DNA from 2 places in the Mesorhizobium sp. DCY119 genome. Region 2 is predicted to be linked to the other one. Evidence: riboswitches for the same ligand, from Rfam matches in the RefSeq annotation. Region 2 holds a riboswitch; the other holds the start of a gene.
What was found. A riboswitch is a leader RNA that binds a small molecule or an ion and turns the genes downstream of it on or off. The one in region 2 is predicted to bind cobalamin.
Positions count from the first base shown of each region.

Region 1: linked by a shared signal. The riboswitch ahead of DZG07_RS10715 (DUF1636 family protein) and the one ahead of bluB (5,6-dimethylbenzimidazole synthase) in region 2 are both predicted to bind cobalamin.

Region 1 is NZ_CP031834.1:2,216,926-2,221,107, reverse strand. Features, by position in the region: gene DZG07_RS10725 (NADH-quinone oxidoreductase subunit A) at 1-85, opposite strand, end outside; gene DZG07_RS10720 (winged helix-turn-helix domain-containing protein) at 432-1,631, shown strand; cobalamin riboswitch at 1,661-1,867, shown strand; gene DZG07_RS10715 (DUF1636 family protein) at 1,905-2,330, shown strand; gene cobW (cobalamin biosynthesis protein CobW) at 2,327-3,364, shown strand; gene cobN (cobaltochelatase subunit CobN) at 3,381-4,182, shown strand, end outside.
Region 2 is NZ_CP031834.1:3,759,876-3,764,057, forward strand. Features, by position in the region: gene DZG07_RS18260 (pirin family protein) at 1-377, opposite strand, end outside; gene DZG07_RS18265 (DUF2277 domain-containing protein) at 507-779, opposite strand; gene DZG07_RS18270 (exodeoxyribonuclease VII small subunit) at 851-1,102, opposite strand; gene DZG07_RS18275 (histone deacetylase family protein) at 1,106-2,032, opposite strand; cobalamin riboswitch at 2,155-2,339, shown strand; gene bluB (5,6-dimethylbenzimidazole synthase) at 2,386-3,111, shown strand; gene DZG07_RS18285 (TetR/AcrR family transcriptional regulator) at 3,118-3,717, opposite strand; gene DZG07_RS18290 (MFS transporter) at 3,834-4,182, shown strand, end outside.

The DNA of each region.
Region 1 (4,182 bases), 1.5 Mb from region 2:
GCGCTGCGATCAGCGCCAGCCCGACCACGAGGGCCACGCCGATGAAAATGACGATGGGAAGATATGAACTTAAGAGCGCGCTCATGCTCCGACTTTCCGTTGGTGGCCGATCGGCCTGAATTATAGCATTGAGTCGAACCGCCAGACCGCGACAGATTGCCTACGAAGGCCGCGGCGAGAAACTATGCTGCAACGCGGCGAGGGTTAGCGCAGGCAATCGGGGGACGCAAGTCAAACCTTGGCGAAAGCATGGCTACGCCAATCGCTTTTCAGCGATTTGCGTTGCACAAGGCGCATTTGATTTCCTTACCTTTTTACTCCACTTTTTATCCTGACACAATTCCCGTCGCAGGCCTGCTAGGCTGAACTCCACATTTCGATTCCAGTTGACGCAAAGACACCCGCCTCATGCATATCCGGACGGCCGAAGAATGAAGGAAACGATCCCGCTTGCCATGGCGCGACGCATCGCGCTCGCCGCCCAGGGTTTTGCCGATCCACGACCGACAGGGACCATCGACCGGCGACATCTCAACAAGGTGCTTTCGCGCATCGGCTTGCTGCAGATCGATTCCGTCAGTGCGGTGGTGCGGGCGCATTACATGCCGCTGTTCTCGCGGCTTGGTCCCTACCCGCGCGCGTTACTCGATAACGCTGCCACATCACGAAAACGTGCGCTCTTTGAATACTGGGCGCATGAGGCATCGTTCCTTCCGGTCGAAACCTATCCCCTCATGCGCTGGCGCATGGAACGGGCTGGCCGGCACGAGGAAATGTACACCGGGCTGGCGAAATGGGCGCGGGAGAACGAAGGCCTGATCGATGAGATTTATCAGGAAGTCCGCAACCGAGGCCCGATCGCGGCTTCCGACATCGATGGCGCCAAGGGCTCGGGCGGCTGGTGGGGCTGGAGCGACGAGAAACACGCTTTCGAATGGCTGTTCTGGGCCGGGCGGATCACAACATCTTCGCGCCGTGGCTTCGAGCGTCTTTATGACCTGCCCGAGCGCGTCCTGCCCGCCTCCATATATAATGCGCCCATTCCGTCGGCTCCCGACGCGCATCGCGACTTGCTGCGCATTTCGGCCCGCGCGCTCGGCATCGCCACCTACAGCGACCTGCGCGACTATTTCCGCCTTTCGCCCGCCGACATGAAGGGCCGCATCGAGGAGCTGGTCGAATCGGGCGAGCTTCTGCCCATCAGGGTCAAAGGCTGGACCCATCAGGCCTGGCTTCATGCCGGTGCCCGCATCCCCCGCAAGGTCGAGGCCCGCGCCCTCCTCGCCCCCTTCGACCCGCTGGTCTGGGAACGCGCCCGCACGGAGCGCCTGTTCAATTTCCGCTACCGCATCGAGATCTACACGCCCGCCGAAAAGCGGCAGTATGGCTATTATGTCCTGCCCTTCCTGCTCGGCGACGCGATTGTGGCGCGCATCGATGTGAAGGCGGACCGACCGGGCCGTGTCCTGCGCGTGCTGGCCGCCTATGCCGAACCGGGCGCGCCGGACCACACTGCCGCAGCTCTCATCGAAGAACTGCGCCTGATGATGTCCTGGCTCGAACTCGATCGCATCGAGATATCGCCAGCCGGAGACCTCGCCCCGGCGTTGGCCGACATAATCGCGTCGTAACCACGCGTTGACAGCGCAAGGCACCACCGCCTAAATTCGCCCGCGACGGTCCCCTCTCCGCAAAGGGAGGGGCTAAGAGGGAATGCGGTGCCGGGCGAACATGCCCAAGTCCGCAGCTGTCCCCGCAACTGTAAGCGGATAGCCGAAGGCCGACAGCCACTGGGATTTTTCCCGGGAAGGCGGCATGAAGCGACGACCCGCGAGCCAGGAGACCTGCCGTCAGACGAAAAATCCGACCGCCTGGCGGGTGTCCCGGGCAAGGAGCATGATTCTGTGAAAGCCGACGGCAATCCTATCCAACTGGCCGAGGACTCCCAAGATTTGGGCGCGCCCGGCGTAACGATTCTCGTCTGCTCCTCCTGTCGCGACGAAACCGGCTCGGATGCTCGGCCCCGCGCCGGCGAGCATCTTGCCCAAGGTGCGATTCGCGCCGCAGCGCCCGAGAAGATCACCGTCAAACAGGTCGAATGCCTCGGCAACTGCAAGAGTCGTCTGAGCGCTGCCCTGCTGCGCGACGGCTCGTGGAGCTACGTCTTCGGCGACCTCACGACCGAAAGCGGACCCGATCTGATCACCGGCGCAAAGCTTTTCGCGACCTCGACCGACGGCATCCTGCCTTGGCGCGGCCGCCCCGACAGCCTCAAGCGCGGCCTCGTCGCGCGCATCCCTCCCCTCGATCTCCTGAAGGACAATTCATGACCGCTTCCGCCGCCCGCGTTCCCTGCACCGTCGTCACCGGCTTTCTCGGCGCCGGAAAGACTACGCTGATCCGCCACATCCTCGAAAACGCCAATGGCCGCCGGCTGGCCCTGATCGTCAACGAATTCGGCGATATCGGCATCGATGGCGAAATCCTCAAAGGTTGCGGCGTGGATGCCTGCCCGGAGGAAAACATCGTCGAGCTGGCCAATGGCTGCCTGTGCTGCACCGTCGCCGACGATTTCGTGCCGGCGCTGGATCAGATCCTGGCGCTGGAGCCGAAAGTCGATCACATCATCATCGAGACCTCCGGCCTGGCGCTGCCCAAGCCGCTGGTGCAGGCATTCCAGTGGCCGAGCGTGAAGAGCCGCGTGACGGTAGACGGCGTCGTCGCCGTGGTGGATGGCCCCGCACTGGCCGCAGGGAAGGTTGCATCCGACCTCGATGCTCTGCAGGCGCAGCGCCAGGAAGACGATTCGCTCGATCATGACGACCCGGTCGAGGAAGTGTTCGAGGATCAGGTCGCCTGCGCCGACCTCATCATTCTCTCCAAGAGCGATCTGCTCGACGCAGCCGGCAGCGCCCGCGCCAACGCCATCATCAGCGAGCATCTGTCGCGCGCCGTGAAAATCGTCCCGACCGCGCAGGGCAAGGTCGATCCCTCGGTGCTGCTCGGCCTCGGTTTGGCCGTCGAGGACGACATCGAGAACCGCAAGACCCATCACGACGACGAACTCGACCACGAGCACGATGATTTTGACTCCTTCATCATCGAGCTTCCGGCGATTTCCGATCCCGACGCGCTGGCCAAGCGCGTGGCGACGGCTGCCGAACAAGAAAACGTGCTGCGCGTGAAGGGTTTCGTTGATGTCGGCGGCAAGCCGATGCGGCTTCTGGTCCAGGCCGTCGGCCCACGCGTCAACCACTATTACGACCGCGCCTGGACGGCTGCCGACGACCGCCGCTCGCGTCTCGTCGTCATTGGCCTGAAGGGGCTGAATCGCGCCGCGATCGAGCGCATACTGGTCAACTGACCAACAGCGTGCCGCCATGCACATACTGACCACGACATCCGCCTCGCTCGACGATCTGGTCGAGCCGGTCGATCTGCGGCAAGCACCGGCGGATATCGTGGCCCTGTCCTTCACCGACAGCGATCTGGCCGGACTGGCGGCGGCATGGAAGCAAGAAGCCGAAACGCTGCCCTCGATGCGATTGGCCGCCCTTCGCGACCTGCGCCACCCGATGTCGGTCGATCTGTGGATCGACCACACCGCCAGCCGGGCCAAGGTCATTCTGGTGCGCATCCTCGGCGGCTATGATTGGTGGCGCTATGGCTGCGACCGGCTCGCCGCAATGTGCCGCGAGAAGAATATCCATCTGGCGCTGCTTCCCGGCGAAAGCCACGACGAAGACCTCCGGCTGATCGAATGCTCGACCCTGCCGCGCGAGCAGCTGGACGGGCTGCTCGCCTATTTCCGTGAGGGCGGACCTGAGAATATGCGCGGGCTGGTGCGGCGGCTGGCGGGGCTGGCCGGCGGAGAAGGCGCACAAACAGCGCCGGTTACGGTGCCGAAGGCCGGTTTTTACGACCCGGCAAGGGGTGTCGTCGAGCGCGACGTCCCCCTCCCCCTCGAGGGGAGGGTCCGGCCGCAGGCCGGGGGTGGGGTCGTCCCGGCCGCGCGCCAACGCCAAGAAACGCCGAGCACTGCCGCAGCAACCCCCTCCGCCGCCTTTGGCGGCACCTCCCCCTCAAGGGGGGAGGAAAAAGCCCCCGTCATCCCCATCCTGTTCTACCGCTCGATGCTGCTCGCCGCCGATGTCGCGCCGATCGACGCGCTTGTGGAGGCGC
Region 2 (4,182 bases):
CGCATTTCCTCGGGCGTGCGCTCGGAGTGGACGATGCCGCGCCCGGCGGTCATCAGGTTCACGTCACCGGGCGAGATCACCATCTCCGTGCCGAGCGAATCGCGGTGCCTTATCTTGCCATCGAACAGATAGGTGACGGTCGAAAGACCGATATGCGGATGCGGGCGCACGTCGAGCGCCTTGCCGGCGCGCAGGATGGCCGGACCCATGCGGTCGAAGAAGATGAACGGCCCGACCAGCCTGCGCTTGGCCGTCGGCAGTGCGCGCCGCACCTCGAAACCGCCGATGTCCTTGGCGTTGGGAATGACCATCAGCTCGATGGCATCGCAGGAGAAGGCGTCACCCGGTTCGGGATCGCGTGCGGGAAAAAAGCTCATGGGACACTCCGGTCTGCGGTTGCGTTCAACCTTATGCAGAGAGGCTACGCCCCAAGCGCGACAATCGAAAGTCCCATACCGGAGACGGCATGTTCAATCGCTGAGCCTAGAACAGGCGCACGACAAGCGTCATGCGTTTGCAAAACGCAGCGCCGAACGGGCCTTCGCCTTGGCGGCTTCTTCCTCGCGGTTGCGCGGATGCTGGTGCGTTTCCATCGAATGCAGCAGTTCGTGCGCCGCCTCCCCTATCTTATCGACGGCGCGGTTGAAGGCTTCCTCGTTCTTCTTGGAAGGTTTCGTCGTACCGCTCAGCTTGCGGACGAACTGAAGTGCTGCGTCGCGGATCTCGTCATGCGTCGCCGGTGGCTCGAAATTGAACAACGTCTTGATATTGCGGCACATCGTCAGCTCCCGGATTTTCCATCGACCCTTTGTCTGCTTCATAACTGGGCGCGAGGTGCCGCGACGTCAAGTCATTCACCGTCGAGCGGCTCCGTGCCCACGGGCTTGCCGTCGCGCGACAGGCGGATTTTCTCGACCTTGTCCTCGGCGGCCTTGAGCAGCCGGTCGCAATGGGTCTTCAGCGCTTCGCCGCGCTCATAGATCTTGATCGACTGGTCGAGCGGCACGTCGCCGCGCTCCAGATCGTCGACGATCTTTTCCAGCGCCTCCAGCGCCTGCTCGAAGCTCATCGCCTTGATTTCTTCACTCGGCTCGGTAGCCATTCCTTATCCTTTCATCAGGCGCTTCACATGCGCCGCGACCGAGAACGACAGGCCCTCGAGGTCGTATCCGCCTTCCAGCAGGCTGACGAGCCGGTTGCTCGCATGGCGCGTGGCGCGGTCCATGAGTTCGCCGGTCGCCCAGTCGAAATCGTCTTCGGTCAGGTTGATCTCGGCCAGCGGGTCGCGGTGATGCGCATCGAAACCGGCCGAAATGATGATCAGGTCCGGCGCGAAATCGTCGATCGCCGAAAACACGCGCGAACGCATCGCCTCGCGAAAAATGTCGCTGCCGGTCTGCGGGGCCAGCGGCGCGTTGACGATGTTGCCGGCGCCGGTCTCGTTCTTCGCGCCGGTGCCGGGGTAAAGCGGCATCTGGTGCGTCGAGCAGTAGAGCACGGACGGGTCGTCCCAGAAGATGTCCTGCGTGCCGTTGCCGTGATGCACGTCCCAGTCGACGATGGCGACGCGCTCGGCGCCGTGCTTCTTCTGTGCATAGCGCGCGGCGATCGCGGCATTGTTGAACAGGCAGAAGCCCATCGCCGTGGTCTTTTCGGCATGGTGCCCCGGCGGGCGGCTGGCGACGAAGACATTGTCGGCCTTGCCGGAAAACACGTCGTCCACAGCCGCGTTCGCCGCACCTATCGCCGTCAGCGCCGCGATCCAGCTTTTGGGGCTGGCGGAGGTGTCGGCGTCGATGGAACGGATACCCTCTTGCGGGATAGCCGCGCGCACCTTTTCGACATGGCTTTCCGGGTGAGCGTAAAGAATCGTCGCCTCGTCGCCCTCCGGTGCCTCGACTCGGTCGAGTGCGGCAAAGGCCTCGTCTTCCAGCACGCGCGCGATTGCACGCAGGCGGTCCGGGCGCTCCGGGTGGCCGGGCGGCGTCAGATGCTCGAGATAGATCGGATGTGAATAGAGACGCGTCGTCATGCAAACATCCTATCAGGAAAGACCGTGCCGCCGCCATGCGTCGGCCCCCGAAGCCTGGGGAAAATCCTCTTTGCGAAGTCATAGGTCGGCATCGGGGGATGTTTTTGCAAGCGTTGCGCGTTAAGTCTTCGGCACTGTCAGGTGCCCGCCGCAAGGTGGGAGAATCGGGAACACGGTGAAAATCCGTGGCGTGCCCAACGCTGTAAGGGGAACCGCATCGGCAAATGCCACTGTTCGCGAGAACGGGAAGGCGCCGCAAGCGGGATGAACCCAAGCCAGAAGACCGGCCCGGTAGAGATAGTCATCCGCGTGGACAGGCGGAGCGACATTTTTCGATCGCAAGGGGAAATGCGATGAATGTTGTCCGCAACCACGTCTGCCGTGAAAATGCTTTCGAAGACGCCGAGCGCGATGCCGTCTACCGCGCCATCTTCACCCGCCGCGACGTGCGCAGCCATTTTCGTCCAGACCCGATAGACGATACGGTGCTGGCCCGGCTGCTTCTCGCCGCCCATCACGCGCCTTCCGTCGGCTTCATGCAGCCCTGGAACTTTATCGTCGTCCGCGACATGCAGCGCCGGCAGGCCGTGCGCGATCTTTTCCTCGCCGCCCGCGAGCAGGAACTGCCTAATATCGCCGAGGAGCGGCAGGCGCTCTACCGCAAGCTGAAACTGGAAGGCATCTGCGAAAGCGCGCTGAACCTCTGCATCACCTGCGACCGCTCTCGCTCGAAGGGTTCGCCGCTCGGCCGCTGGCACAATCCCGAGATGGACGTCTACAGCACCGTTTGCGCCGTGCAGAATTTCTGGCTGGCGGCGCGCACTGAGGGCATCGGCGTCGGGTGGGTCAGCATCCTCGACGCGGACGCTTTGAAGCGCGTGCTGAACATTCCCGGCCACGTCGTTCCGATCGCCTATCTCTGCGTCAGCCATGTCTCGGAATTCGCGCCGCGACCCGACCTCGAACGAAACGGCTGGGGCGCCCGCCTGCCGCTCTCCAGCCTGATCATGAGCGAGACCTTTGGCGGCGAAGGCGAAGACGCACTGAAGGAGGTCGCTGACGAAGCGAACCGTTCGTGACCCCTCTCAGCCCTTCTCGACCAGCAGCCCGTTAAGCAAGGTCTTGAAGGCCGAGACGGCTTTGCGTGAGGTTTCCTCGGGATCATCGGAATTCGCGATCCTCTGCGATGCTTGGCTGCTCGCGCCATTGATCAGCCGCGCAGCTGTGCCCGCATCGAGATCGGGAACGACAATCCCCTCCTCCTGCAACCGGGTCAGGTTTTCCGTCATCGAGGCTTCGCAGGCGCTGGCGTTCGGCCATTGCGACGGATCGCCCAGCACGGCAGGGGCGTCGCGGAACAGGATGCGCTGGATTTCCGGGTCGAGCGCCAGTTCGATGTAGCTCGTGCATTCGTCGACGAAATGCTGCCAGCGCGTCGGCGCCTTTTCCGCGATTTCGCGCACCCGCACCGCCATCTCGCCGTCGATCTCGGCAATGACGGCCTGAAGCAACCCCTTCTTGTCGCCGAAGTGATGATAAAGCGCGCCGCGCGTCAGGCCGGCTGCGGCGGTGAAATCGTCCATCGATGCTTCCGCATAGCCGACAGTGCCGAAGGCATGACGCGCAGCCTCCACCAGCTTGGCGCGCGTTTCGGCGATCATCTCCTTGCGTGGTTTATGCGCCATCAAATCTCCTTCGCATACGATGCGTATATTATTTGACATACGCGACGTATGCAACTATCTAGATTGCATACGCCACGTATGTAAGTGGTGCCCCTCTGGAAATCCAGGAGCGTTCGATGTCCAACCCCTATAGCGAGATATTCAAGGCGCCGGGAGCCAAAGGCTTCGCTGCCGCCGGTTTTATTGCGCGGCTGCCAATCGCCATGGCGCCGATCGGCATCGTCGCCATGCTGTCGCAGACCCATGGCGAATACTGGCTGGCGGGTGCCGTCTCTGCAACCTATGCGCTGACCAATGCGGTCTTCGCCCCTCAGATCTCGCGGCTGGTCGATCGCCTCGGCCAGACAAGGGTACTCGTGCCGACAACGATCATCTCGGTGATCGCCTTCGCCGCACTCCTGATCGCCACCAACCAGAACTGGCCGATCTGGACATTGTTCGTATCGGCGTTTGTGGCCGCGGCAA